Regions from separate parts of the Effusibacillus pohliae DSM 22757 genome, predicted to be linked through region 4. Evidence: riboswitches for the same ligand, from Rfam matches in the RefSeq annotation. Region 4 holds a riboswitch; each other region holds the start of a gene.
The links. A riboswitch is a leader RNA that binds a small molecule or an ion and turns the genes downstream of it on or off. The one in region 4 is predicted to bind cyclic di-GMP.
Positions count from the first base shown of each region.

Region 1: it holds a riboswitch for cyclic di-GMP, as region 4 does, so the genes downstream of both, C230_RS0111325 (phosphatase PAP2 family protein) here and C230_RS0103140 (DUF5317 family protein) in region 4, are expected to answer to the same signal.
Region 2: it holds a riboswitch for cyclic di-GMP, as region 4 does, so the genes downstream of both, C230_RS21195 (ATP-binding protein) here and C230_RS0103140 (DUF5317 family protein) in region 4, are expected to answer to the same signal.
Region 3: it holds a riboswitch for cyclic di-GMP, as region 4 does, so the genes downstream of both, C230_RS21685 (copper amine oxidase N-terminal domain-containing protein) here and C230_RS0103140 (DUF5317 family protein) in region 4, are expected to answer to the same signal.

Region 1 covers NZ_AQXL01000124.1:34,379-43,079, forward strand. Annotated here, with positions in the region: gene csaB (polysaccharide pyruvyl transferase CsaB) at 1-219, opposite strand, end outside; gene C230_RS0111295 (WecB/TagA/CpsF family glycosyltransferase) at 456-1,184, shown strand; gene C230_RS0111300 (alpha/beta-type small acid-soluble spore protein) at 1,280-1,507, shown strand; gene metK (methionine adenosyltransferase) at 1,704-2,900, shown strand; gene C230_RS0111310 (sensor histidine kinase) at 3,140-4,297, shown strand; gene C230_RS0111315 (response regulator) at 4,300-5,004, shown strand; gene C230_RS0111320 (glycosyltransferase) at 5,059-5,490, shown strand; cyclic di-GMP riboswitch class I at 5,574-5,660, shown strand; gene C230_RS0111325 (phosphatase PAP2 family protein) at 5,978-6,493, shown strand; gene C230_RS0111330 (MGDG synthase family glycosyltransferase) at 6,522-7,661, shown strand; gene C230_RS0111335 (UDP-glucose dehydrogenase family protein) at 7,729-8,701, shown strand, end outside.
Region 2 covers NZ_AQXL01000094.1:9,175-17,875, reverse strand. Annotated here, with positions in the region: gene C230_RS23310 (hypothetical protein) at 1-16, opposite strand, end outside; gene C230_RS21195 (ATP-binding protein) at 307-2,046, opposite strand; cyclic di-GMP riboswitch class I at 2,261-2,349, opposite strand; gene hemG (protoporphyrinogen oxidase) at 2,484-4,100, opposite strand; gene hemH (ferrochelatase) at 4,076-5,008, opposite strand; gene hemE (uroporphyrinogen decarboxylase) at 5,022-6,095, opposite strand; gene hemQ (hydrogen peroxide-dependent heme synthase) at 6,208-6,954, shown strand; gene C230_RS0103505 (hypothetical protein) at 7,077-7,412, shown strand; gene C230_RS0103500 (ammonium transporter) at 7,483-8,701, opposite strand, start outside.
Region 3 covers NZ_AQXL01000064.1:459-6,821, reverse strand. Annotated here, with positions in the region: gene C230_RS0101285 (DUF2653 family protein) at 204-503, shown strand; gene C230_RS0101280 (hypothetical protein) at 522-977, shown strand; gene C230_RS0101275 (chromate transporter) at 1,090-2,274, shown strand; cyclic di-GMP riboswitch class I at 2,424-2,515, shown strand; gene C230_RS21685 (copper amine oxidase N-terminal domain-containing protein) at 2,585-3,634, shown strand; gene C230_RS0101265 (hypothetical protein) at 3,783-4,295, shown strand; gene C230_RS0101260 (stalk domain-containing protein) at 4,570-5,661, shown strand; gene C230_RS21135 (S-layer homology domain-containing protein) at 5,798-6,363, shown strand, end outside.
Region 4 covers NZ_AQXL01000091.1:124-6,397, reverse strand. Annotated here, with positions in the region: gene C230_RS0103170 (EAL domain-containing protein) at 1-674, shown strand, start outside; gene C230_RS0103165 (STAS domain-containing protein) at 761-1,090, shown strand; gene C230_RS0103160 (PP2C family protein-serine/threonine phosphatase) at 1,077-1,889, shown strand; gene C230_RS0103155 (flagellar assembly protein A) at 1,877-3,970, shown strand; gene C230_RS0103150 (STAS domain-containing protein) at 3,973-4,278, shown strand; cyclic di-GMP riboswitch class I at 4,330-4,420, shown strand; gene C230_RS0103140 (DUF5317 family protein) at 4,595-5,125, shown strand; partial or broken gene C230_RS19235 (HD-GYP domain-containing protein) at 5,122-6,274, shown strand, end outside.

The DNA of each region.
Region 1 (8,701 bases), on a different contig from region 4:
CAGGTTCGAACGGTGCAGTTCCCGTGCGATCACCGGTACACTCCAACGATTGAATGCAGGGATTCCGAACAGTTCCCGCGTTCGTTTCGGTTGGTTCGAGAGAACCGCGAGTTCCACATCGGGACGCAGTTTGCGGATGGATGACAGAATGCCGAACAAAACCGTATCATCCCCTAAATTGTCAAATCCGTAATATCCGGAAATGAGAATCCTCGGCATGCTTGTCCTCCTTCCGACCATGCTCGACATCGCCTCTGCGGATGCGACTTATGTCGATTCTGCACGAAAAATACAGATTTAGTATATCAATTCGATTCAAATCTGGAAAGCTTAGAAACGGTCAATGGGGTGAACAAGGTGGCGCCTCGGGACAGACTGTGGTATTTTTTTGTTAAAAAGGACGAGCAGGAGCGGCTTCACCAGTTGCTTGCCGAGTGGTTACGGGGGAATTCCGCATGAAAGATACGATCAACATCCTCGGGGTGCCGTTCAGCACCCTTTCCTTTGCTGACACGATCCAGTTGATTCAATCCTGGATGGCAGGTTCCACGCCGCGTCAGGTGGTGACCGCCAACCCGGAATTTGTCATGTTTGTGCGGGAAAACCGGGAAATGCAGGCCATCGTGCGGCAGGCCGATTTGATCACTCCGGACGGAATCGGCATCGTCTATGCGGCCAGGCTGCTGGGAAACAGGCGGATCGAGCGGGTGACCGGGGCGGACATGCTGCCTTTGCTGTTTGAGAAGGCAAATCAACAGGGATGGCCGGTCTATCTGTTGGGGGCGAGCGCCGAATCGAACCGGTTGGCGAGGCAGACGCTCTCCCGCTTGTATCCGAACATTCCGCTTGCCGGCAGGGATGGATTTTTTTCAAAAGCGGAAGTGCCGGGCATCATTGCCGACATTCGCAGCCGCCAGCCGCGGCTGTTGCTGGTGGGCCTTGGGTCGGGCAAGCAGGAGAAATTTATTGCCGATCACTTGCAGGAATTGCGGGTGCCGGTGTCAATTGGAGTCGGCGGCTGCATCGACATTTATGCCGGGACGGTCAAACGGGCTCCCCTTTTGTGGCGAAAACTGCATTTGGAATGGCTTTACCGCTTGCTGAAACAACCCAGCCGCTGGCGCCGGCAATTGGCGCTGCCGCGGTTTGCTTGGACGGTTGTGCGGGAACGTTTCGGAAAATAGTCCCCGTTTCACCATCAATTGAAGAGGGTAACTTGCTGTCATCCGAGCAGACTAAAGGTACCGGGTGACAAAATGGTGGCGAGGGGGCGAGCAACGTGGCATTAGGATCAGGCAGAAAAGGCGATCAACTGGTTCCTGCAGCCCATAAGGCGCTGGATGACATGAAGTACGAAATCGCCGCCGAGATGGGGCTGCCCGTGCATCAAGGCAGCGAAGACTACTGGGGGCATATCGCGACCCGCGATGCAGGGGCTGTCGGCGGAAAAATGGTGCAGCGGCTGGTCGCTTTTTCCCAGCAGCAGCTGGCTAGAACGGTCAAATAACCGAAATATTGCCGGAAACCGGGGCACTCACGCGAGTGTCCCTTTTATTGGTTCCTCGTTTTTTCTGTTTGTATGCAGCGCATATCTTGACCCGCGATGATAAACGCTAACGGAAAGATTGACAGCCTACCCGATTTAGGATAATATAGCTTATTGACTTAAAATATATTTTTTTGCCAAAACAGGGGGGATACCTGTGACGAAACGTCGTTACTTGTTTACATCGGAGTCCGTGACAGAAGGACATCCCGATAAAATATGCGACCAGATTTCCGATTCGGTATTGGATGCGATCCTTGCGAAAGACCCGAATGCCCGCGTTGCCTGCGAGACTTCGGTAACGACCGGTCTTGTCCTGGTAGCCGGTGAAATCACGACCAATACATACGTTGACATCCCGAAAGTGGTTCGCGATACGATTCGCGAAATCGGATACACCCGGGCAAAATACGGTTTTGACGCCGATACGTGCGCGGTGATCACGTCGATTGACGAGCAGTCGCCCGATATCGCGATGGGCGTCAACCGGGCGCTGGAAGCGCGGGAAGGCCAGATGACCGAGGAAGAAATCGAAGCGATCGGCGCCGGTGACCAAGGCTTGATGTTCGGCTTTGCGGTGAATGAAACGGAAGAATTGATGCCGCTGCCGATTTCGCTCGCACACAAGCTGGCCCGCCGGCTGAGTGAAGTCCGAAAAAACGGAACGCTCGATTACCTTCGCCCCGACGGAAAAACCCAGGTGACGGTCGAGTATGAAGGGGACAAGCCGGTCCGCATCGATACGATCGTCATCTCGACGCAGCACGCGGAAGACGCATCGCGTGAGCAAATCGAGAAAGATTTGCATGAACATGTCATCAAACCGGTTGTCCCGGCTCATTTGCTGAGTGGCGATACAAAATATTTCATCAACCCGACCGGTCGCTTTGTGATCGGCGGACCGCAAGGGGATGCCGGCCTCACCGGCCGCAAAATCATCGTCGACACCTACGGCGGATACGCACGCCACGGCGGCGGTGCATTCTCGGGTAAGGACCCGACAAAAGTGGACCGCTCCGCAGCGTACGCCGCCCGTTACGTTGCCAAAAACATCGTGGCGGCCGGCCTGGCGGACAAGTGCGAGGTTCAGTTGGCCTACGCGATCGGCGTTGCCCGCCCCGTTTCGATCATGGTCGATACGTTCGGCACTGGCAAGGTGGCGGAAGACCTGATCGTCCGGCTCGTGCAGGAGCACTTCGATCTGCGGCCGGCGGGTATTATCAGGGAACTGGATCTGCGGCGTCCGATCTATCGGCAAACGGCGGCGTACGGACATTTCGGTCGGAGCGATCTCGATTTGCCCTGGGAAAGAACGGACAAAGCGGACATCCTCCGCGCGAAAGCCGGTCTGTAGCCAGCTGTTGTTGATACGCGGTTGCTTGGAAGCGGTCAAAAAATTTTTTGGGACACCCCCAAATACGGTCAGGCGCTTGCGAACCGTATAATGTATCACCCTTACCCCATTGCATTTGAGGGCACGGCTTCCACCGTGTCCTCAGTTTTTTGTGCGCCAAAAAAATACATCCAGTCAGCAGGAAAATAGGTCTTGTTTATGGAATACATAGGTCAAAAGAATTAGAGGAGGTTCGGTACGTGTCTGTCGCTCTTGACACCCGGATCCTCGATCATGCGATTTCGTCGACTTTGCGGGCGATCGAGCAAAGCAAGCACCAGATCTATGAAATCGCGGAAGCGTCGCGCAAGGAATACCAGGCATTGGAGCGGGACGTGGCGGCGGTGCAGATGCAGGTGTACGAAACGGTGCAGGAAGTCGATCGTCTCGAGTCGGCGTTGCGTAAAGCGAAGCAGCGTTTGGTGCTGGTCAGCAAGAGCTTTGCGAAATATTCCGACCGCCAGATCAAGGAAGTGTATGACGAAGCGCAGCGGCTGCAAACCGAACTCCTGGTCGTGCGGGAACGGGAAACGCAACTGCGTGTCAGGCGGGACGATCTGTCCCAGCGTTTGAAAAATTTGGGGGAGTTGGTCAAAAAGGCCGAAGGTCTGATCACCCAGTTGAGCGTTGCGTTCAACTATCTGTCGGGAGAGCAGCAGGAAATCGGGGCCATGCTGCAAACGATGGAGGAAAAACAGTACCTTGGCATCCGCGTCATCCAGGCGCAGGAAGAAGAACGCCGGCGCGTGGCACGGGAGATTCACGACGGCCCGGCCCAGATGATGGCGAACGTCGTGTTGCGATCGGAAATCGCTGAAAAGATGATCGATCGAGACATCGACCGGGTTCGCAGCGAGCTGGCCGAACTGAAGGGGATGGTGCGCGACTGCCTCGCGGAGGTTCGTCAGATTATTTTTGATCTTCGCCCAATGGAGCTGGACGATTTGGGACTGGCTCCCACCTTGCGTCGCTATCTTGCAAAATTCCAGGAAAAACACGGCATCCAGACGGATTTCGTGTTGATCGGAGAGGAGCGGAGGTTGCCCGCCCCGTTGGAGGTGGCGATTTTTCGTTCCGTGCAGGAAGCGCTGAATAATATATGGAAACATGCGGAAGCTTCTGTTGCCACTGTCAAGCTGGAAACCGACCAGCCGCATGTGATCGTCCACATTCTGGACAATGGAAAAGGGTTTGACATGAATCAGACGCGCGGCAAGCGGGAGCAGGGCCATTATGGGCTGTTGGGGATCCAAGAAAGGATTCAACTGCTTGGGGGGCAGGTGGAGTTCCGGTCAAAAGTCGGTGAGGGAACCAAGGTGATCATTACTCTGCCGATATCAAATCAAGGAGGCAAGTAAAGTTGAGTCCTCGGAGTCCGATCAAGGTCGTTCTTGCAGACGATCACACACTGTTTCGCCAGGGATTGAGGCGGATTTTTGAACTGGAAGAAGATTTTCAAATTATCGGTGAAGCGACCGATGGGAAACAGGCCATTTTGCTGGCTGCCACTTTGTCGCCGGATGTGATCCTGATGGATATCAACATGCCGGAGAAAAGCGGTGTGGAAGCGACCCGGTTGGTGAAAGAAGCGAACCCTGGAGTGAAGGTTCTTATTTTGTCCATTCATGATGACGAAGCATATATTTTTGAAGCGATTCGCGCCGGCGCCAACGGGTATCTGCTGAAGGACGTAGAGTCGGAAGTGTTGGTCGAAGCGGTTCGCCAGGTGGCCAACGGCACCGCCTTTATCCACCCGCAAGTTACCACCAAATTGCTGGACGAATTTAAACGGTTAAGCCACAAAATGGTTGAGGGGCCGGTCTTACATAACGAAACGGCGGCGGCTTTGGAACAAGATTCCTGGCAGGAGCTGCTGACGCAACGGGAGATGGAAATCCTTCGCCTGATGGCGGAAGGGAAGAGCAACCGGTTGATTGGGGAGACGCTCTTCATTTCGGAAAAAACGGTGAAAAATCACGTCTCCTCGATCCTGGGCAAGCTGGGTGTTGATGACCGGACACAAGCGGTCATCATGGCGGCCCGGCGCGGCTGGGTGCGGCTTTGATGAACGACTGCACAGGGGCGCGCATATATTGACACCACCAAGGAGGTGTCGATCATGCTCGCCCTTTTGATTTGGACGCTTGCTGCTTACGGCTTCGTTGTCGGCCTGTGCAAGTTGGTTCGGTATGTGTATGCACGGTCTTCGTTCGACCGAAGTCTTACCTTGGTGCTGATGGTCTGCAACGCGGAAGGTTACGTGGAAGGAATTATTCGCTTGATTGCATACAAATCCTTTATGTCGCGAAAAGAATTGCGCCTGGTGGTGGTTGACACCGGTTCACAGGACGCGACTTGCGAAATCGTTCGCCGCATGCAGGAAAAAGACGGGAGAATCGAACTGATCGAGACGAAAAACCAGTTCGACACGCAGATTGTGGCCGAGGTTTGGTCGGACACCGGGCCGGAGAATCCTTTCATCCTGTTCGATCTGCGCGGATGGCGGAATCCGCGGAAGGTCGTCCCTGGTTTGGTGTCGATTGTCGAATGAAGTCGGATCAGGTCGAAAAATAGTCCCTAGGTCCTATGTACGACTTCGTCGAACGGTGTAAAATGAGAGTCAAGGAATGAGTCAATCATCAAGGGCAAACCTGTCGAAAGGCAGGGACGCAAAGCTATGGGTCTAACGCCTTTGCAGGCTATGACCGCCAGGCTGCTGATTGTTCCGGGTGTATTGCTCAATCCCACAAAAGGTTTCCTCATTGGCCCTTTTGGAATCCCCCTACCCCACTTGTAAGAGGCCCCTCTTCCCGGAGGGGCCTCTTGGTCCTTGTAGGCACGTGATTGCATGGTTTTCCCTGCAGGAGCGGCTTGCCTATCCGAATGGGCTCCACTCGGCATTTCCCTTCTTGGAAAAATTTTTGTTGGAAAAATTTCACATACCGGTTTTTTTATCCGGCTTTCATATAGCCTTTATCAAATCTTCATATTTGGCTGGTACGGTAAAAGGAGAAAGCAAGAGAGAGGGGGCAAACAGGATGCAGAGGGTGGCCGAATGGATCCGCGGCGGGGACGTCACGACGTTTTTCTGGATGAATCATTCGTTAAGGTTTCCCTTGCTCGATCGGGTCATGCCGCTGATTACCCACCTTGGGGGAGCCGTCTGGTGCATCGGGTTCACTCTGATTTTGCTTGTCGGAGGGGGTGTGCGCTGGCAGCAGACGGGCATCCATCTGGCGCTGAGTTTGCTAATCAGTCATCTGATCGTTGCCGTTTGCAAAAAAATCTTGCCGAGGCCCAGGCCGTATCAAGTGCTGGAAGATGTCTGCACTGGCCGCAAACTGTTGCGTGATGCATCGTTTCCTTCCGGACACGCGACGGCCGCTTTTTGTATGGCGACCGTTTTATCGGTTGCGCTCCCCGCATGTATCCTTGTTTTTTACAGTTTGGCTGCGGCCGTTGCCGTTTCCCGGGTGTATCTGGGATTGCATTATCCGTCCGATGTCACGATCGGGGCCGCGTTGGGGATCGGCACCGCCTGGATGCTCGTGTAGCGCCAAATCTGCTCTTGGGGGAGAGCCGATGCCGCATATCGTATTGTTGTCCGAATCGATTGGAACGGGACATGAAAGGGCTGCGTGCGCCATTGAAGAGGCATTGTTGTCCGCGTATCCGAACGTGCACGTTACGAGACTGAATCTGCTGGATACGTTTCGCCCGCGCACGGCCAAAGTGACCCGCACCCTGTATCTGGAAACTTTGGCGCACCGACCTGGCTGGTGGGGCAAGTGGTATGAGTGGCAACGGGAAAAACGGATCAATCGTTTCGGCCGGTTCATTGTCTACACGGTATTGCGAAAAGATGTCATCGCCTGGCTGCGCCGGCTGGCACCGGATGCCGTCGTATGTACACATCCTTTGCCTGCCTGCTTGCTGGCGGAGATGAAACGAAAAGGGTTTTCCATTCCATTGTGTACCGTGTTGACCGATTTCGATCTGCACGGGTATTGGACGCATCCGGGGATTGACCTGTATTGCACGCCCGTGCAAACGGTCGCGGAAGCACTAGGGGAGCGGCTGAAAGGAAGCAGCGAAGTGCGAGTGACAGGCATCCCGATCGCAAACTCGTTTGTCGAGCGGTTATCGGGGCCGACACCTGGCCTGTTCGCACCTGCCAAACGCGTGTTGATCATGGGGGGCGGACTCGGGATCGGCTTGCTGCCGATGGTGGAACGGATTATCGAGTCGGACGGAGGCCATGAGATTACGGTGATATCCGGATATAACCGGTCGCTTCGCCGGGAGCTGCGAAATCGGCATGGCAATCGGGCCAATCTGAGGATCCTCGGTTATACGCGGCAGGTGGCGGAGCTGATGGCGACGAGCGATCTGCTTGTGACCAAACCGGGAGGTCTGACGATCGCGGAAGCGTTGGCGATGAAGCTGCCGATGGTGCTGTATACGCCGATTCCGGGGCAGGAACGGCGCAACGGGCAATTGATGTCAGAGTTGGGAGTGGCGGTGACGGTCGGGACTCCGGAAGAGGGGGCGGAACAGGTGCGCGATCTGCTAGAAAACGATTCGCGGAGACAAAACATGCGACAGCAAATGGAATCCGTCAGGCGTCCGTTTGCCGCAGCCGAGGTCGCGGAAGCGGTAATGGAGAAAGCTTTGCAGCATTCGCCGCGACACATTCCGATCCGGATGGCATCGCAACGCTGAGAGAATCCTGCATTCCCAAGATGTGGCAGAATGTCTTTGTTTCATCCTGGTAGGAGACGGCCCGCCGATGTCGAAGATGAATGAACAGCACATAACGACGGGCGGGATGAAAATGCGGATGAAAATAGGCATCGTAGGAGCTGGTTATGTCGGTCTGGTGTCGGCGGCAGTGTTTGCCGATTGGGGGCATGACGTCGTGTGCGTCGACCATGACGCGGAGAAAATCGGCCGCATCCGGGCGGGCGATCTGCCTGTATACGAGCCGGGGCTGGCGGACATGGTGGAACGCAACAGACAAGCGGGACGATTGCGGTTCACAACCGATCTGTCGCGGACAGCCGGCGAACTCGACTTGCTGATCATCGCGGTCGGCACACCTGCCGCGGATGATGGACATCCGGACCTGACCGCTCTCTGGAATGTGGTCCATTCGTTGAAACAATGTGTAAAAGGCGATCTGACGGTGGCGATCAAAAGCACCGTGCCGATTGGGACGTGCCAGGCGGTATCCCGTTTTCTGAACGGGCATCCAGGCAGCCGGTTCGATGTTGTAGCCGCCCCCGAATTTTTGCGGCAGGGGACGGCGATCGCCGATTTTCTCTCGCCGGACCGGGTGGTGATCGGCTGCCGGACGGAAGCGGCCAAGCGAAAGATGCAGCAACTGTTCGCACCGCTCGCATGCCCGCTGCTGTTTACGGACTGGCAGAGCGCCGAGATGATCAAATATGCGGCCAACGCGTTTTTGGCGATGAAAATTTCGTATATCAACACGATCGCCAATCTGTGCGAGCAAGTGGGGGCCGATATTCAGCAGGTGGCGCTCGGGATCGGGCTCGACCGCCGGATTGGTCCTGCCTATCTGCAGCCGGGCATCGGCTTTGGCGGCTCCTGCCTGCCGAAGGATACGCAAGCGATCGTGGCGCTTGGGAAGGATTACGGTGTCGATGTGTCGCTATTTCGCGAGGTGCTTCGCGTCAACCGGGAACAGCGCGGACGAATCGTGCAAAAATTGGCGGATCGGCTGGGGGGTGTGCAGGGCA
Region 2 (8,701 bases), on a different contig from region 4:
CGTCGTGCGACGTCAAAAAAATCGTCGGACATCTGTCTTTCCCCCTTCAGCCCGATACATAACGAAAGACCTCGGCCCGTTCCCCAAACACATGGAACTTGCCGAGGTCTTTTATCCCTACGGTGTAAGTGCATTCCCTCGATGCACCCGGTGCCGCTTGGTTCGATCCGAAGCAGCCGCTTCGTCGGATCCCTAGGCACCCTTCCAAAGATTTGAAAACAGTATAGCACGCGTCTCTGTCCACGTGCAAGAGACATTGAGAGACATTGAGATCTTACCTGATTGTGCGCATTCGCAATCGTCCGCTTACCTCTGCCCGGCGGATGCAGGCGGATGGCCGATCGGGATCACGATCTCAACCACCGTCCCCTTGCAGACTTCACTTTCAATTTTGATCTTCCCGTTGTGCTCTTCAATGATTTTGTAACTGATCATCAGCCCTAGCCCGGTGCCTTTTTCTTTCGTACTGTAAAACGGTTCCCCCAGCTTTTCGAGCCGTTCCTGCGGGATGCCGATGCCGCTGTCAACAAACCGGATCAGGATTTGATCAGGCGGTTCCGCCTTTGCGACAATCTGAATGACGCCACCGTTTGGCATCGAATCGATCGCATTTTGCAGGATGTTGATGAACACCTGTTTCAACTGGTTCGCATCGCACATCACCAGCGGGATGTCCGGTTCAAGCAAACTGCGAATCTGCACATTCTTCATGATCGCCTGCGAGTTGAACAAGGTGACCGTCTGTTCCAGCAGGGCGGTCATATTGGTCAGTTTGAAGGAAGTGGCATGCGGTTTGGCAAGTATCAAAAATTCCCGGATGATCGAATCCATCCGGTCGATCTCCGATAACATGACATCTGTGTACGCTTCCTTGTTGACGCCTTTTTGCAGCAGTTGCACGAAACCCCGGAGCGATGTAAGCGGATTCCGGATTTCATGCGCAATGCCCGCCGCCAGCTGGCCAGCCACCGCCAGCTTATCCGACTTGCGCAGCAATTCCTCCGCTTTTTTCAGCTCCGTAATGTCGACACAAGACGCAATCACTTCCACCACTTGCCCGTCCCGCTTGATCGGCCGCAAAGAAGTTACATACGTGATACCGTTGTTCTCTCCTTCATAGATCACGTTCTCTTCCCCTTGCCAAGCCCGCCAGTAATATTCTTCCTGGCGGGCGGCCATGTCCTTCGGCAGAAATTCTTTCAATTCCTTGCCGATCACATCGTCCGGAGCAAATCCCAGTTTGTATAACAATTCTCCATCACTCATCGTATGAATAAACCGACCGTTCACTCGTTTGAACTTGAATGTCATGCCTTGTTGATACTTGAGCGTATCCTGCAGGTCCTGCTGCGCAGCCCGCAACGCTTCCTCCGTCTGTTTGCGGGTTTCGATCTCTTTCGTAAATTCTGTGGAAAAGTAAATAATGATGATGGAAAAGACCGCAGTATACAATACTTCAAAAACCCATTTTTGCAAACTGCCCGCATACAAGAACTGGACGATCACCAATGTGCTGATCAAGGTCGGAACAAGCAGAACGAAAAGCTTCAAAATGACTTTGTTGAAATCGTAGCCTCCTATTACCGTTCTGCGAATGGCAACCAACAAGAGTTGGTTGGCAATCTCAAACGCGGCGGCAGTGAACAAAACTTGCAAAAAAGATGGCCAATGCTCCGCAGATTTCATCATGGCGAGGGAAAACAAAGTGCACACAAAATACATTCCGATCGTGACGAAATAACGAAACCAATTGATCTTGCGAACCGATTCGTAGATTTTCCAGCTTAACAACAACGCGCTGATCATAAATGACGCTATACACGCAGAAACACCGAAGTTAAACAGCATTAACAAAAAGCCGATGATGCTGGCCCGATATTCAATTCCGTTCGGAAGTTTAACGGGACAAAGGTCAAAAAGAACCACTAATCCCAAAACAAGCAGAAACTGAAGCCAGTCAACAGGCGGAAACTGTACAATCATATGAAAGAAGGCGTAGATACCAGCTATAAACAGCAGACCCGTATACGCGTTTACTTCCTTCAATTGCCTTGCCCCCCAATAATATGCACACATTTATCATAACAAACCTGTTGAAATAAATATATATCCTTCTACAAAAAAAGAAAGAACCGGGAATTCCCAGTTCTTTCGATGCATTTGCTTATAACCAAGGTTCTACCATCAGTTCGAGTGTGGTTGCGGCAAGAGCTGTGACTATTGCAAGAGAATTCAGTTTTTTCATTTGCCCTTCCCTCCTTTCGACAGCTGGCAAGCTTAGCAGGCACGCCTGCCGTAGCCCCTTTAGCTTTGCGTCCTTCAGTTTCCCGAAGTTTGCCTTTGTCGTTTGCTTGAAGGAGCATTCACTACCATAATTCGACATTATCAAGCAGATTCCTGCAAGAAACAAATAAAAATTTTGACCTTTCCCACAAAAATAAAAAGCTTCCCCGAAAGGAAGCTGCTTCCACCTGCAAGTCGGATCACAGAGCCAAGTGTTCAATCGCCTGCTCCGCCGTGTTTTTTCCCTGCTGAATGCAATCCGGTATGCCAAGACCGGTATGGCCGGCACCGGCAAAAAAGAGGCCCGGAAATTGCCTCTTCACTTCCTTTTGAAACGCATCCAGCCGCTCCAGGTGTCCTACCGTGTACTGGGGCATCGATCTTCGCCAGCGCGTGATACGCGTAAAAATCGGGTCAACCTGAATGCCCATCGAGTCGTTCAGATCTTGCCTCACCTTGCGCAGGATCGATTCATCCGGTTCGTCGACGATCGCTTCTTCCCCAGCCCGTCCGACATAACACCGCAGCAGCACTTTGTCCTTCGGCGCTGTGTGCAGCCATTTGGACGACACCCAGGTGCAGGCGGTGATGTTCCGCCCTTCCTGTTTCGGCACCACGAATCCGGTTCCGTCCAACGGATGCACAATCGACGAGGCGTGAAACGCCATCGCCACCGTCGCGACCGATGCATAGGGGATCTTCCCGAGAACGGTGGCAGGTTCAAACGACTGCGGCAAAATCCGGGCGGCATCATACGCCGGGATGGTCACCACAACCGCATCCGCTTCAAACACATCGCCAGTTTCCATCATCACCCGATATCTTGCGGGTGGACGGATGTCGCCGGTGCTTGCGCCCGTCTGATCACGTGACAGCATGGCTTCCGCCTGATCAGCGGTCAGCATCGCCCCGGGCTGATCAACCGTCACCTGCCTGATCTCCCGTACAGCGGTGGAAGTATGGATCACACCGGGCCCCAGCACCTCGGCCAGCCGATTTACCAATTGGATCAACCCGCCGCGCAGCGACAAAAAAACGGACTGCGGCAGCGATTTCTCCCTGACTGATGCAGAACCTTCCACCGCAGGAGCCCTTCCGGTTTCGGATACCGGCGCGGGACCGGCGCCAGGAACAGCCCGTTTACCCGCTGCTTTCGCCTGGGCCAGCATGCCGCGGATCAGGCTACCGTATTGTTTCTCCAACTGCTCAAACTGCGGGAACGTCGCTCGCAGGCTCAAATTGCGGGAATCCCCCGCATAAATCCCGGCGAGCAGCGGTTCCGCCATCCGGTCGACCACTTCGTCCCCCAGCCTGCGGGCGAGGAAGCCGCCCAACGACCGGTCGCCGGAATCGTCGCTGCGGGGCAGTACCAGATCCATCGCCGCCCGCAGCTTGCCGGACACCGACAGCAGCCCGGTGGTAGCAAACGGCACGAACTGCGTCGGAATGCCGATGTTTAACCCGTCCGGAATCCGGTGCAGCTTGCCTCCATGCCAAATATACGTTTTTTTGGCGCGCGGGTTCGTCCCGACCAGGTCGTCTTGCAACCCCAGTTCCCGGCACAGGTGAACGGCCGCGGCCTTGCGAGCGAGAAACGAATCAGGCCCCTTTTCCACAACAAAACCGTCAAAAAGCTCCGTGTCGACCTTGCCCCCGACGCGGGCATCCCGTTCAAACAGCTGCACGCGCAGCGGCACACCTTGCGCCCGGGCCTGTTTTTGCAAATAGTAAGCAGCACTCAGACCTGTAATGCCGCCGCCAATCACGATGACCGTTTTTTCCGCCATCCCGATCATTCCCTCTTCGTATGTTCCCACACCACCGCCGCCAACGCTTGCAGAAAATCTTCGTCCGCGTTCAGCATCGCGGTGCGTACCATCGTCATTCCCAGTTCGCTTGCCAACGCCTGACATTCGACATCAATGTCGTAGAGAATTTCCAAATGGTCTGCGACAAACCCGACCGGGCAAATCAGCACGGACCGGGTTCCCTGCTTCGCCAGCTGCCTGAGGACGTCCAGCACATCGGGACCCAGCCAGGGTTCTGGCGTGCGGCCGGCGCTCTGCCAAGCGAATCCCCAGTTGGCATGGCCGATCATCTCCGCCAGCTTGGCCGCCGTTTCCCGCAGCTGCTGCGGATACGGGTCGTTCATCTGCAAAATCCGCTCGGGCAGGCTGTGTGCAGTAAACAACAGCCGGACCTGCTCCCGTTCCCCCGCCGGAAAACGATTCATCGCCGCCTGCAATCGTCTTGCCACAGCCTGCAAAAATTGCGGCTGCATGTGCCACTGCATTACAAACGTAAACGATGGTCCGCCGAACTGCTCTGCTCCTTTTTTTGCCGCCTCCATGTATGCGCCGATGCTCATCATCGAATAATGGGGCGCAAACACCAGCCCGACCGCCTCCCGAATCCCATCCTCCGCCATTTGCTTGACCGCATCCTCAATAAAAGGATTGGCATGCTTCATCCCCATATAAACGCGGTATGCGAGATTACGGCTGGTTTGATTCAGAATGCGTTCCAGCCCTTCCGTCTGTTTGCGGGTGATCTCGTTTAACGGAGACACTCCTCCGATCTTCACATAGCGGTCGATCAACTCTTGCAGTTGTTCGGGCGATGGCTTCCGTCCCCGCCGAATATGGGTGTAATAAGCTTCCGCTTCGTCCAGACTGGCAGGTGTTCCGTAGGCCATCGCCAGCACGCCGATCGTTTTTTTGCTCATGCAAACCGCCTCTCTACGCCTGAAGTTTCGCGGAGCTGTAGCGATGAATGAATTCGGTCAGCCGCTTGAGCGTCTCCACTTTCACTTCCGGGAAAATGCCATGCCCCAGATTGAAAATATACCCAGGCTCCACCATACCCAGATCGAGGATTTCCCGCGCTTTCTGCTCAATCACCGGCCAGGGAGCCAACAGCACAGCGGGATCCAGGTTCCCCTGCAGCGCAAACTTCGTACCGACGCGGGCGCGAGCCGCATCGAGCGGCACCCGCCAATCGACACCGATCACATCGACGGCCAGTTCTTTCCACACGGGCAGCAGTTCGCCGGTGTTAATGCCAAAGTAGATCATCGGGGCGCCGATGCCCTGTAGATTTTCAAAAATCCGCCGCATCGTCGGAAACACGTACTGGCGATAGTCGCTGGGCGACAAGCTGCCGATCCAGCTGTCAAAAATCTGCACCGCTTGCGCCCCTGCCGCCACCTGCGCTTTCATATAGGTAACGATCATATTGCCGAGCTTGTCCATCAGGGCGTTCCAAACTTCCGGCGCCGCGTACATCATTTGCTTCGTTTTGTGGTAGTTTTTCGACGGTCCGCCCTCGATCATGTAACTGGCCAGTGTAAACGGCGCACCGGCGAATCCGATCAACGGCACGTTCAATTCCCGGTGCAAAATCCGGATGGCCTCCATCGTGTTCGGCAAATCTGCTTCCGGGTCAAGGTCGCGCAGTCGCTCCACATCGGCCGCTTGCTTGATCGGATTGGCGATGACCGGGCCGTAACCGCCCTTGATGTCGACCTCCATCCCCATCGCCTTGACGGGGATCATAATATCGGAAAAGAGGATCGCCGCATCGGTGTTCAGCTGGCGCACCGGCAGCAGCGTGACCTCCGCGCACACTTCCGGAATCTCGCAGATCTCCATCAGACTGTATTTTTCACGGATTTTCCGGTATTCCGGCTGATAGCGCCCCGCCTGCCGCATATACCAAACGGGAACATGTTCCACTCGTTCTTTTCGGCATGCCCGCAAAAACGTATCGTTAAATAACATCCGCTTCACCACTTTATGTAGTTTCACAATCATTTCCTTTATACCCTAAACACCCTCTGTTAGCAAATGAACTTACTGTGAATGGCGGGTGCGCGGCAAGTGTGATATACTTTATTCCCGAACGACACAGAAGGGGTGAAGTGAGATGAGCGAAGTATTACATACATTGGACGGCTGGTTTGTGCTGCACGATTTCCGGACGATCGATTGGGCAGCCTGGAAAGCACTGTCGAACGAGGAGCGGCAGGCGGCGCTCGACGAACTGTTCACGTTGATGCGCGAATGGTCTGCCATAGAGGAACAGAAAAACGGCAGCACCGGCACGTTCACAATCGTCGGGCAAAAAGCGGATTTGCTGTTTTTGAACCTCCGTCCTACATTGGAAGAACTGACCGAGTTGGAGACGGCGCTGAACAAAACCCGGTTCGCCGAATGTTTGCTGCCGGCCTACTCCTACGTGTCGGTTGTCGAATTGGGCAACTACCTGCCGAAAGAAGGCGTTGACCCGTACGAAGATCCGGCGGTCCGAAACCGGCTCTACCCAATTTTGCCAAAGACAAAACATGTCTGCTTCTACCCGATGAACAAAAAACGGGAAGGCAGCGACAACTGGTACATGCTGCCGATGGAACAGCGCCGTGACCTGATGCGGGCACACGGATTGACCGGCCGCAAATACGCCGGCAAAGTGACGCAAATCATCTCCGGCTCAACCGGCCTCGACGACTGGGAATGGGGCGTCACCCTGTTTGCCGATGATCCGGTCCAGTTCAAGAAAATCGTGTACGAAATGCGTTTCGACGAGGTCAGCGCACGCTTCGGCGAATTCGGAGAGTTCCTCGTCGGCAGCCGGGCAACAGATGAACAACTGGCCAAATACCTGGACGTATAATCTGCTTGGCAAAAAACCCGCAAGCCACTGGCTGCGGGTTTTTCCGTTCTGTACGAACGGGTTTGTCTCATATAAAATTGACTCATACAGTTTCAGTATGCGATACGGAAAGGCTGATACCGGTGTACGAAGTGATTTTTCTGAAAGAACTCTACTCAGATCCCGGGCTTTCCATCCACGCCGGGTACATCAACCAGGACAAGAAGCTTACCTTGAAATCCCATCCCGCCTCGTTGCCGGACGCGCAAGAAGTGATCCTGTTTTTTGAAGCAAAAACCCCGAACACGCTATTCACGCTTCGTACATACGGCCGATATCGTCATGTGTTGAACAATCTGTTCTGTGTCACCAGCAGTCCTGTCGGCCCGATTTTTACGCAGAATGAGAAACTGTCGGAAACCGCACTGCACAAAGTGAACCAATGGGTCAAACAGGAACTGCGCATGCTGGGGTTGTAACGGCCCTCGAACAACTCGCACAAGTCCTGCGACAAGTGACCGCGTATCGCTGGTGGAAACGCGTGTAGAGTCAAGCTCCGACCGTCTCCGCGCCCGTTTCCTGCTGTACACGCTGCACCTCGAGTGGGAACACCGGAATATCCGCATTTAGCTCATGGTACGCCGCCGTTCCGTGATAGCTCAAATCGAGGCCGGTCAATTCCTCTTCCACCGAAACGCGGATCGGTACCAACTGATCGATAAACTTGAGAGCGCCGGCGGTCGCGACATATCCCCACAGGCTGACCGCAACCGTGCCGAGCGCCTGCACCCCGAACAATTTCCAACTGCCCGTCGTCAACAGCCCGCCTTCGGTGGCAAACAGTCCCACGGCGATGGCGCCGAACGCTCCGGTGAATCCGTGAACGGCCACTGCGCCGACCGGATCATCCACCTTCGCCCGCTCCACCCAGCCAGTCGCCCAGATCATCAGAATGCCTCCCAGCGCCCCGATCACCAATCCGCTCCACAAGCTGACGTATGCACATCCCGCCGTAATCGCAACCAATCCGGCGAGCACGCCGTTAATGGTGAAGGCAGGATCCGCTTTTCCCGTTTTGAAAAGCGTATAGAGCATGGCGGAAGCGCCGCCGGCCGCCGACGCGAGCAAGGTAACCATGGCAATCGAACCGATGTTGGAGGCCGTCGCGTTTAATGTGCTGCCGGCATTGAACCCGAACCATCCAAACCAGAGGACAAACGTGCCGACCGCAGCCAGCGGGATATTGCTCGGAGCAATCGGATTGGCCGAGCCATCCTCGTTGAACTTGCCGATCCGTGCCCCCACCGCCACCGCAGCCGCCAGCGCCGCAAAACCGGCCATCGCGTGAATCGCCGCCGATCCGGCGAAATCTTTCATTCCCAGCTTGGCCAACCAGCCGTCGGTACCCCAAATCCAATGGCCGGAAAGCGGATAGATGACCGCTGTCATGACGACTGTGAACAGAATGTACGCTTTAAAATTCATCCGTTCCGCCACCGCACCGCTGACGATGCTGATCGCCGCCACAGCAAACGCCGCCTGGAACAGCCAGAACGCTTCCGGCGGGATGGACAAGCCGAGGTGCTCGAGGCTGCCGCTCAATCCGAACCCGCTGGTCCCGATCAGTCCCGCCCGATCGGCGCCAAACATCAGCCCGAATCCGACCGCGAAAAATGCCAGCACCCCAAACACCATGTCGACAAATACTTTCATTATGATCGAGATGTTGTTTTTGGCGCGGACGAAGCCCGCTTCCAAAAGAGCAAAA
Region 3 (6,363 bases), on a different contig from region 4:
GGTTGAAATCGACTTCTCAACAGCTCTGAGCGATACACCTACTGTAAACATGGAACAAAAAAGGGCACATCGCAAAAAGCTTTTTCAGTATAAACATTTAAGTTGAAAGACATATCGGCTATAATAACTATTGAAACCTTTTCGCCTGTCGTCCGTAATATCTATCAGAAACAGCAACATCAATTATAACGGGGGTGTGATCGATGAAACTCTGCTTCAACGAACAAGACCTGATTGATTCGGTTTGTGTATTCACGGCCTGGCGATATGAAAAACGTCCGGAACAGGTGCAGGCGGAACTGTTTTACGAAGAGGGAAAAGGGTTTTCCGCCACTGCATCGGTTGACAATGGGCTTTACAAGTATCCGATCAGTGAGCAGGATCTCATTGATGGGGTTGCCATTTATCTGCGGGACTACCACAACTTTGACCCGCAACGGCTTCTCATTGAACTGTTCTTTGAAGAAGGCAAAGGATTCTCTGCCGAAATTGAAGTGCGATAACGATTGGAGGGATTTTCGATGAAAAAGCTCGTGTCTCTTTTCCTTGCGCTTGCGCTGGTTATGGGTTTTTCTGCGGTGTCGGAAGCGAAATCCTCGACATCCGGTTCATTTAGTGGCGGAGTGAAGTCATCCATCAGCTCCGGCTCCACCTACAAGGGCGATTCCACGAGTCAGTCCGGATCAGGAGTTTACAGTTCCGGTCAAAAGAGCCCTTCGAGCAATGTGACACAAAAACCGTCCACCCCGCAACCGTATCAACAACCGTATCAGCAGCCCAAATCGTCGTGGTTTGGCGGCGGGTTGGGGCATTTTCTGGGTGGGATGGCGGCAGGAGCGCTCATGAGTTCGCTGTTTGGTCACATGCTCCATCCGTTTGGCGGATTTGGCTACGGGTTCTCTTTTTGGGGGCTCTTGTTTGATTTGCTGCTGTTGTTTGTCGGGTACAAATTAATACGTCGGTTGTTCGTGCGATAGTGTGTGAAAAAACTGGGGAGGCTTGGCCTCCCTATCTCAGTTTGTATTTCCTTGAGTAAAAGAAAGTCACTTGACCAATCGGGAAATTCCAGCGGCGAGGTGTGAAATTTAAGTGAATCTGCCAAGATGCTGGAAATCGTGGGCCGAAGTATTACGTGTATCTTTGAAATTGGGGCTTACTTCATTTGGGGGGCCTATTGCCCACTTGGGGTATTTTCATGATGAGTATGTCCGGCAAAGAAAGTGGTTGGATGAACGCAGCTATGCAGACTTGGTTGCTCTTTGCCAGTTCTTGCCTGGCCCCGCAAGCAGTCAAGTAGGTATTGCAATAGGGGTTATGCGAGCAGGGCTGCTTGGCGGTGTTGCTTCGTTCATCGGATTTACCTTGCCATCCGTGATTGTTTTGGTGCTTTTTGCATTCCTGTTGCAAGGTTTCGATGTAGGAAATGCGGGATGGATACATGGTTTGAAGATAGTGGCCGTTGCGATTGTTGCCCATGCAGTGTTGGGAATGGGGCAAAAGCTGGCGCCTGATCGCAACAGGGCAACCATAGCGATGGTAGCGGCGGTCATCTCTCTTTTGTGGCCAACCGCAGTTAGCCAAGTTCTGCTTATTGTTTCAGCGGGAGTTGTAGGATTGTTTCTCTATAAGTCGGAACATACACCTGATCAGCCCAACATTTGTGTTCCAATCAACCGTCATGTGGGGATTGTGTGTTTGGGTTTATTTTTTGGGTTACTGGCTGCTTTGCCTGTATTGCGTGGGTTGACGCAATTTGTATGGGTGAAGGTATTTGACAGTTTTTACAGGGCCGGTTCGCTTGTGTTCGGCGGGGGACACGTTGTATTGCCTTTGCTGGAAAGAGAACTTGTACCGACTGGTTGGGTGAGCAAGGAAGCTTTCCTTGCTGGATATGGTGCCACACAGGCAGTGCCAGGCCCATTATTCACATTCGCTTCATATTTAGGGGCGACGATGGGAGGAGGGTTTGGGGCTTTCATAGCAACGGTGGCGATTTTCCTTCCTGCATTTCTGCTTGTGATTGGAACATTGCCTTTTTGGGACACACTTCGAAGAAAGCCCAAAATTCAAGGAGCGTTAATCGGTATCAATGCGGCTGTCGTGGGCGTTCTGCTTGCGGCTCTCTATAACCCGATTTGGATAAGCTCCATATTGGCGCCGGCCGATTTTGCGCTTGCCACCATCCTATTTGGAATGCTTGTGTTTTGGAAATTGCCGCCTTGGACAGTCGTATTAACAGGAGCGTTGGGCGGAGCGCTGATCTCGTCACTTTAACACTGCATCTTTCGGGAAGGATGCGTCATAGCGATGGGAGCGGGCAATTCGATTTGGGATTTACAAAACGTAAGAAATAGAATAGGACGAAAGACTCATGAATTGGTTGCTTGTAATGTAGTATAAATTCTAATGAAAGTAAAATATTCTCACTGAAAGGGCAAAATCGCCGAAAGGCGATGACGCAAAGCTGCGGGCCTACGGGATGGGGGGAACATCCTATGGCAGCCGGGCCGCCACAGTGGTAGCACACTTCTGTGTCTGCCAAGTGGCAGATTTTATTTTTGTTCAAAAAGGAGTGTGTGGAACAATGAAGAAAAAATTGGTTTGGACAACAGCTCTTGTGATGACACTCGCCCTCTCGCCGGCAGCGCTGATTGCACGGGCGGAAACGGCGACCGCGATCAGCACCGCAACCGGTTCGTCTGTAACGAGTTCTGCCACGACCACGCAGAGTTCTACGTCTACAACTACAACTACAACTACAACAACCGATCCAACGACGAATCCCTCTCAAACATCCGGCTCAACACAATCTTCCACAACGTCTTCCACAACATCCGGAAACCAATCCGATGAGGAAGACGACGACGGGAATGGAAAAAACAAGCAGGATGATGAAGAGAAGGACGATCAGGATCATGAGCATGGCGGCAAGGGCAAGGGGATCAAGCGAGCGCTCGAAAGCCTTCTGAAGGCTTTGCAGGATGGAAATGGGCAAGCAAGTGACGATACGTTGAATGCCGTGATTGAAAAATTAATCGATAAGCTGAAGCAGGATGGACTGGCGTCCTCTGACGACGACGCAAAGAATGCGGTGGAAACGCAACTTGACTCCGAAGTGAATTCCGGGACGGCAACCGAGGATCAAGTTCAGGTTCTGGTGACATTGAAGCTGAAGGACAAGAAACAGGATGAGGCGGAGACAGCTGTCGAAGCGGCGCTTGCCAAGAATCCGAAATCGGACAAGTTGTACGACTTGTTGAGTAAAGTTTTTCAAGACAAGGGCGACACCGAACAGGTGAAAGTGTATGTGCAGGGCAAGCGGCCGAATTTTGACGTGCAGCCTTTTATCAAGGACGGGCGCACCTTGATCCCGGTTCGCGCTGTTTCGGAAGCATTGGGAGCCGACGTGAAATGGAACGGAGAAACGCAAACGGTTACGATTCGCAAGGGCGATATCACGATTGAGCTTCCGATCGGAAGCAAGACGATCAAGGTCAACGGTCAAACCGCGACGATTGATGTGCCCGCGCAAATAGCCGATTCCCGCACGGTGGTGCCGGTCCGCTTTATTTCCGAATTTCTCGGGCATCAGGTACAGTGGGACGCAAACGCCAAAATGGTGATTGTAAAATAACTTTTCTCCAGGCAACCTGTTGCGCATGTGCGCCAGGTTGTCTTATTTTATCGGTTATTTTATGGGCTTGGTCTGTCCCGCCAGATCAGTTACACTGGTATTGAAAATTTTACTCTCATCTGATTCAATTTACGAGGGGAGGTGGCTTATGAAAGTTCGGAAGAACTATCTGTGGATTCTGTTGCTTGTCATCGTGTTGGGAGTCGGAGTGGGCATCTATGTGCATTCCCATACCGAACCGGCGCATGTGAGTTTGGCTGCTTTCAACACAAAAGAAGAACAATTGACGCAAGAGGCGGAAAAGATATTTGCTGACATACAGGTACGATATGATCAATTGGAAAAAGGCGCGATCAAGGTGGACGAATTCAAGAAACAGATGACTCCCCTTCGGGATCAAATGAAGAAAAACTGGGATGAATATAAAAAGTTCACTCAAGAAAATCCGCTTTCGACGGTTGACCGGGAGTCGAAAACCTTCAAGGAAGGCGTTGCGCTTGCGTCAAATGTTCGATTTAATATCTATACGTTTTTGATTAATGTAACGGAACAGAACCTGACAAAGCAGCAAATCGAAGAGAAACATAAGGAATATCTGTCTCAAATCGAGAACAAACTCAAGCAATATCGGGAACTGACAAAAGATCTGAAGAGTAGCTGAATAAAGCGAACAACTGGGACGAAGGATCCTCCTGCTGGGGGGATCAATTTTTTTACATAGTTTTGTCACCGTTTGGATGCCTGCGCTTGAAGGAAAAGAACCAGTCCAACTCGAATTTTTGGTTATCGGAAGGAAATACCACAAAACGCGTTTCATCAGCACAGCCTGAAAGCGGGTGAAAAGGCATCGAAAACGAGCGCTCCACTTTATCCAAGCAAAGATCCGGATTGCGAGAAGAAGTCATAGTGAAACGGAGACAAAGGAGTGAAAGCGGATGCGAAAACCGATTGTCTGGTTGGCAGGCGGCATGGTGTTGGGTAGCCTGATCACCGCGCCTGTGGCGGCAGGTGCAGAATCGTTGCAGGTTGTGATCTCACAAGTCAAGTTGATGATCAACGGGGTGGACAAGACGCCCGCGGGCGGGACCTTTTCGAACGGAGTTGCGCAAGTTCCTATCGCTTTCAACTATGAGGGAACCACTTATGTGCCGGTGAAATACGTTTCCGAGGCATTGGGATACCCGGTGGAATGGGATGGACCGAATCGGACGATCTGGGTGGGAACCAAACCGGGCGCCGGATTGTCACAGGCGGTTCGTCCGGAACCTGATCTTCCCGTTACGTTTACCGAAGTTCGCTCCGCGGTGTTCGACGCGGGGGATTCCAATCTGGTTCAGGTATCTGTTGCGGTTCGCAATGACGATACTCAATCGTTCAGTTTCTTCGGGTATCAGCCGGAGTTTGTCAGCCGGGACGGCGGCAAATATAAAGGATTCGTATATGTTCCGCAGGGATACGACTCCGAGGTACAGCCGAAAACGACCGGAATACTGCAGTATTACGCGATGATCCCGAAAGGCATCTCGGTAGAAGATATGACATTAAATCTGACAAAGGCCGATTTTTCCGTGTTTCCGGCACAGTTTAAAACATGGGCGTCGTTTTCCGTGGGAAAGCCATCGACCGTTACACCCAAAGTGTATACTTCGGCGGACTCGCCTGTTTTCGATCTGATGCCTTATCACGTTCAGTTGAGTCAGGTAACATTCTGGAGCTATGACTACAAAGCCTATGCGCAGGTTTACAAAGTCCATGTGACCACGACAAAAGATTCGGGCTACAATGCATATCCAAATAATACTGACCTGATTTTTGAGGTTATTGACGGCAACGGGACAACGGTAGCTCAAACGAGGTATGCGATCGGAGCGAGCGCAAATTCGTCCGTGCCGGTGCTCGGGGATGGAGACCAATACATCACTTTCAATAATCTGATTTGGTCCCGTTACAACAATTACAATGTGACTATTCGCGTCTATGAGGCGTTCAACCAGGGCAAACGGTTGATCGGAACATTCTCTCTATAATGCCGGATTGAAACAAATATAATGTGAAAAGACTATATGCCAAGCCAATCCTACCCCCATAAAACTCTACCTGGTTACGAATTCAATAATAGACTTACCTATATATACCAAAAAACTACAGTAGAGGTGATTGTGAATGAAAAAAACCTTGATGGCTCTTTCAGTGGTCTCCACACTCTCGTTCGGCACGCTCCCGGCGTTTGCACAGGGGAATGGCAACATTTCGATCGTCGGGAATAACCAAGCGCAGCAAACGATCACCATCAACAACACCACGAACGTGACGAACGAAACGGTTGAATTGGATGATGTCCGCGGCCACTGGGCGGAAAAATTCATTAAGGATCTCGTGAAAAAAGGGGTTGTGAAAGGCAAAGGAAATCGCCACTTTGACCCGAACGGTAAAGTGACACGGGCTGAATTCGCGACGATGGTCACTAAATACTTCCATTTGCAAACCACATCCACCACGCAGGACTTTGAAGACGTGGCTCCCACGGACTGGGAATTCAAGTATGTGGAAGCGGCGAAAGAGTACTTCGATGCGTTCCGGGCGCTGGATGGCGGTTTGCTCTTTAAACCGAACGAAGGTGCCCGTCGGGAGGACGTGACCGTCACGCTGGTGAAAATCCTGCTCAAGCTCAACCCGGATATGAAGCAGCTGAATGCCGCTGAAGCCGATCAGCTCCTGCAAGAAAAATT
Region 4 (6,274 bases):
TCCCCCTATATCAGAGAATTGTTCCATTAACCGAACCTCAAACAAACTTTGCATTTGAAGCATTGATTCGAGGGAGGACTCGCTCAGGAAAGTGTCTTCTACCTTCTGCATTATTTGATCAATCAGAAGAACAGCAGATATTATTGGATTTTAAAGCAAGGGATATTGCGATTAAGAAAGCCCGAGCGATCATTCAAAATGCTCTGTTGTTTCTCAATTGTCATCCTCGCGCATTACAAACAGGGGCTATTTTTGAAGATATAACGAAGCTTGAACTTCCGCTTCAACAGTTAGTATTGGAAATTACAGAACAGACTCACATCGATGATCTTAAGTCTTTAAAAAGGGAATTGTCTGTGTTACGTAAACATGGAGTGAAGATTGCACTTGATGACTTTGGAACGGGATTTTCGAATTTTTGGTTGGTAGAAGCATTGCAGCCTGAATTTATAAAGCTGGATCGGTCCATCATTGTTTCACTGGAAACATCCAAACAGGCCCGCAGGGTAATCGCGGGTTTGGTGGCGTTTGCCGAGAAAGTGAAAACCCAGCTTATCGCGGAAGGGGTCGAAAGAGAGAAACAAAGAGTGATTTTAGTTGAACTCGGTATTCCATATGGTCAGGGATTCCTTCTTGGCCATCCATTTGCACTTTCAAAAGGCACAATCTTATAGCTGGTTTCAAGAAAATATTAAAAATTCAATTTATACAAACAGTATATGCCTGGAATTATTCAAATTCATTAAAATTGGGTGACGTTATGGATTTTAAACTTAAGGTTAGGGATATATTGGACGGTTTGACTATAATTCATGTTGAAGGGGAAGTAGATATTGGAACGGTAAATCAATTATTAGCTGAAATTGATGGGATCAAGCAACAAACCGTAGTACTAGATTTCAATAAAGTTACATTTATCGATTCAACAGGAATTGGGCTTTTAGTTCGAAAAATCATGGAGTTTCGGGAAGAGGGACGTAATCTTAAACTCCGATCCTTACCGGACATAATATATGAAATTTTAGATGAAATGGGAATATTTGAGGCGTTGGGTGATTTGGAGGAAGGTAATGCTCATGAGAACAAATGAACTTCAATATCAATTTGAAAAATATATGTTTACAGTCGAAAGTGCTAAAGAGGAAGTTCAAGCAGCGCAATTTATACAGCAAATGCTTTTACACGATGATGTACCGTACTGTGACGCTCTTTCCTGTGTCGGAGTTTCGATTCCCTCCTTTCATCTGAGTGGAGATTATTACGATTTTATACATGACGAACGAAACGGCCGATATTGGGTGTTCATTGGTGATGTAATGGGCAAGGGAATACCTGCATTTCTTCTGATGGTCTTGTTACGTTCAACGGTCAGATGTTTAACACGTACTTGTGCTAGTCCTGGAAAACTGGTGTTTGAACTGAACAACTCGCTTCACAAGGATCTGACACGTTTACGGGCGTTTGCTTCCTTGTTTTGTGGAATGTTTGATACTAACTCGGCCGAGTTTCTATATACATCTGCTGGACATCCAAGTCCCATCCTAATGAGAAAGAACCGAGATTTTCCTGAACGACTTGAAGGGAAAGGCACTGTAATCGGAATTTTGAGAAATCGTGAGTATAAGGATTATTCTATTTTACTGTCAAAAGGTGACTTAATAGTCGGGTGTACCGACGGGATTTTTGAAGCGATGGATACATATAGGCAGCAGTATGGTTACGACCGTTTGATGCAAGTGATTTCGAAAAACAAAGACCAAACCATGGATGATCTGATTCAATCGATCACCAGCGACGTAAAGCAGTACTCTCAAGATTTTAAACGAGATGATGTCACAGTCATAGCGATCCGCTGCGAGAAAGGAGAAGTTAACTGTTGTTCGGAGTAATTGTCAGTCGTGGAAAAACTGTGGAGAAAGCAGTTCGACGGGCGGCGAGGCAACTACAAGTATCCAAAGAAGAAATCGAATTCGAAGTGATCGATCAAGGGCGGCGAGGTCTTTTCTTTCATAGACCGGTTGTCATTCAAGCGACTGTAAAGAGAAAGTCAGAAATCGCAACTGATATCAATAAGCAATTTACTGAAATTGCTGTTTCAGATGTAAGGCCACAAAAGAAAGGGAAGGAAACAGAAATGTGGTTACAGATGCCTTCGCCAGGCACGCTGTTAGAGACAGTCTCTAATTCGAAGAAGGAGCTTTCAATTGAAGCTCCAGAAGGAACAGCTTGGGTTAAAGATGGCAAGATTTTCTGCAAAAACGGGGAATACCATTATCCTCTGCTAACCATTTGCGAGGGTGCTACAGTCTTAATCAATGGACAACCTGCTAGAGGAACTGTCATTGTAACAGAAGAAGATCAAATTGATGTCCGATTAGAAGAAGAGGTAGTCGATTCTACGTTAAAATTAACTGTTTCCGATGATAAGATGCACGTTCTATTGGAGTTTGTTCCAGGTTATTACATAATTAGAGAGCTTAAAGATTTACCGCCGAGTCGAGAACTTGTACTTGAAGTGGTTGAAACAAAAATCGCAAAAAATGATTTTACAGAATTCTATATTTTAGATAAACTTAAAGAAATTGGAGTTCGATTTGGGATCGATTATGATGAGATCGAACGTGTCTGCCAGTCACAGGAACCTGTTACCACGGTAATAGCGAAAGGAATTGAGCCAGTTCCGGGAGAGGACGGCGGATTTGAGCTGTTTCATGAGAAGCTCAAAAAACAGAAAGACCAATTGATTCTCTCTGAAAGTATCGATTGGAAAGAGCGTTTCAGTTTGCCAAGTATTGGAGCGGGAGAAATCATAGGGCGCCCGACTCCAGCTAAACCTGGGACCAGCGGGTGGAACGTGTTTGGGGAAACGGTGCCTGTCCCTCAGGTAAAGGAGCTTACGGTAATAGCCGGTGAAGGTACAACCGTTTATGGACTGGACCGAAAGATAGTGGCTACCAGGTCGGGTCGCATCAAGATTGACCGGCGTTCCAATAATACACTGTGTTTCAGCATTCTTCCTCAATTCATACACCGTGGGAACGTAAACATGGATTCAGGGAACATCCGTTTCCGCGGGGATGTGTATATTCTTGGCGATGTGGAGGAAGGGATGTACGTAGAAGCGGGCGGCAACCTCTATATTATGGGAAGTGTTTCAAATGCTACGGTAAAAACAGGCGGGGATGCGAAAATCAATGGTTCCGCGGTTGGTTCGACAATCATCTGCGGGTATTCCAACTTGTTTTGGGACGACATGCTTCCTAAATTTAAAGAAATACGTGACGATCTAGTAAAATTAATTGTGGTTGTTAAACAATTGGGAACCAACCGTGCTTTCACAAAATCAGACATCGGAAAAAAGGGTTTGCAACCGTTGTTAAAGCTGCTAACCGAAATCAAATTTAAGAAGCTGCCAGTTCTGATTCGGGAAGTGGGTACTGTTATCAAGGACGAGAAGGATAGTTTTGATGAGGATACTTTCCAAGTGGTCGATTTTCTCGAAAAGTCATTTCTGTATTTTCATCCGCTTATCAAGACATTGGATCAACTCGATTCTGTAGTGAAGTACATGGAAAATGTAATTTCTGCAGTCGAATTTGATTCCAACAAAAAAATGAATATCCAGGTGCAAAGCCTAACCAACAGTTCCATCAAATCGGCTTGGGATGTTGTGGTTGAGCGATTTTGCTATGGATCGGACATTTATTGCAAAGGAAGTATGAAAGCAGAAACATTGCGTGGAGGAAAGGTACAGGCAGGGAACAGCGTTGTAGCCAGTGAGATTGGTTCAAAAGGAGGAAGTTTGACAGAGGTTTGGGTTAAAAGCGCAGAAGGATTTATAAAAACGGAACGCGTGTATCCGGATACCGTCGTGAAAATATCGACAGTTTCTAAAAAGTTTATTGAAGAGACAGGTCCTTTGCACGTAAGACTAAACCGGGAATATGAACTTATCTATAGTGGGGTGTAAATGTGTTGGGTATCCAAACAAATTGGGAAAATGATGTGTTCAACATTCAATTGAACGGCGCCTTGGACATTTCGGGGGTTGACGTTTTCGAGGAAACCATTGCGGCGATGGATCTGACGTCTGTAACGATGGTGTGTGTGGACATGAAGAATGTGGTGTTTATCGATTCCACAGGAATCGGATCATTGTTAAACTTAATACGCACGTTAAAAGAACAAGAAACAGAATATAAATTTATAAATATAAATGAAGAAATACAGGAAATTTTCTTGATTATTGGACTGGAGGATTTGCTGGCTAGTCGATAAAGAAGGAATTTTGATAGAAATGTCAAACCATATATATGTCGGGTAATCCCCGAACGATAAAGGCAAACTCTGGGAAACCGGGGGACGCAAAGCTATAGGGGCTACGGCGGGTGAATACCTGCTATGTCAGCCAGCTACCGAAAGGAGGGGAAAGCGATGAAGAAGGCTTCTGCTTTCGTAACGCTCGCAGCACTTACTGCAATGGCACTTGCAACGATCATTAACAAACCATGGTTCTAAGTGTCGGAAGAAAGAACTGGGCGGAGCTTCTCCTCCCGGTTCTTTCTTTAGTACTAACTGAAGGCGAGTGGTTTCCATGATTTATTTTGTCATTGCTGGAATTGGCTTGGCGTTGCTTTTCAAAAGAAACCCTGTTTCGATTGTTTTCAATATCAGATTCAAAGTTCCATATGTTATGATTGGTTGTTTTCTGATTCAGTTGGTACTTGCAATTCTGGCGGTCCAAACAAACTCACAGCATCCCGTATTGCTAGGCATTACATTTTTGGGAATGCTCGTTAGTCTGTTCCTGAATCGACATTTGTACGGCGTAAAATGGATATTTTCTGGAACGTTGCTGAACGTTTTGTCCCTTCTTCTGCATGGAGGATTGATGCCTGTATCTGAAACCGCGATGAGATTAGCAGGCTTTGAGGACATGGGTTTTGACTCCGATTCTCGTCACCAGCTGATGAAAACCTCACCTTTTTGGTGGTTGGGAGATTGGATTCCATTTATAACACCACTCGGAAGGAACTATGTTTTAAGTATTGGGGATCTTGTTATTGGAATCGGACTAATACTTTTCATCATAAAGAATTCAAGGAGGAAGGGGTGGGATGAATGAGAGATTTAAACTGGTACACGGGATCTTTATTTATCATTGGATTGTATGCGTTGTTTGAGGGGATATTGTATTTTCATGCCGACAGTTATTTAGAATTTATACTATTCACCTCGTTTATTATTATTTTAGAACTCTTCCCAATAAAACTAATTAGTGGAGATGACTATAGCGCAAGTGCTATTGGATATATCTGTATTTTATTTAAATTCGGACTGCCGGCCTGTGCAGTCACGATTGTTATCAGTACACTTTTGAGCTTTATAAAAAGATATCGTTCGATCCGAAACGTTAAGTGGTTTCGATATTTTGTCACTGTAGGAATGTACTTTCTGAGTGCATCTGTGGCATTGGAGACGATTCGACTTACAGAATTTAATACATTTTTTCAGGTATTTTTAGCGTCGGCAGCAAATGAGCTGACCAACTCATTGCTGATAGCAGGGATTCATCGATCGGTGATGGGGGTACCTTTGTTTCATAATTTTCCCATTAAGTTGCGGGAATTAATCGTTCCGATTCTCGTTAGCTCGATCGTGGTTTCACGTTTTCTTTATGCTCAAAATTCAAGTGATCTCATAAGAGAAGTTTTATATACAACCTTCTTCATCCTGGTCGTACTACTTTTCTCCACTCAATATATCAAGCAAATTGGTATACGACAGGATACGTCTAAAGAATTCATTCGGATCTTAGAAAACAGGATAACGGGCGAGCTCTCCGGTCACGGTACCCGCGTCGGGATTATCTGTGATATGTTAATTGAGCATTTGCGTTATCCAAAGAATAAAAAGCACGACTTGATTCAAATGGCAATTATCCATGACATTGGAAAGTCATTACTACCCGTACATGTGTTCCGGAAACGCGGTGCCCTTACACTTTCAGAAGAGAAAGAGTATCAAACTCATTGTGAAAGAGGAGCCGAAATTATTCGTTCGATTTTTCCGAACAAAAAATTTGATGAATGGATTCTTTATCACCACGAACAATGGGATGGAAAAGGATTCCCAAAAGGGTTAAAAGGTGCAGAGATTCCTTTGGAAGCCCGCATTCTGGCCCTCTGTAACCACTTGGATCATATTATGAAAAGGCATTCCAATGACGAAACGGTATATCAACTATTACTGCAATTAAGCGGTAACGTATTAG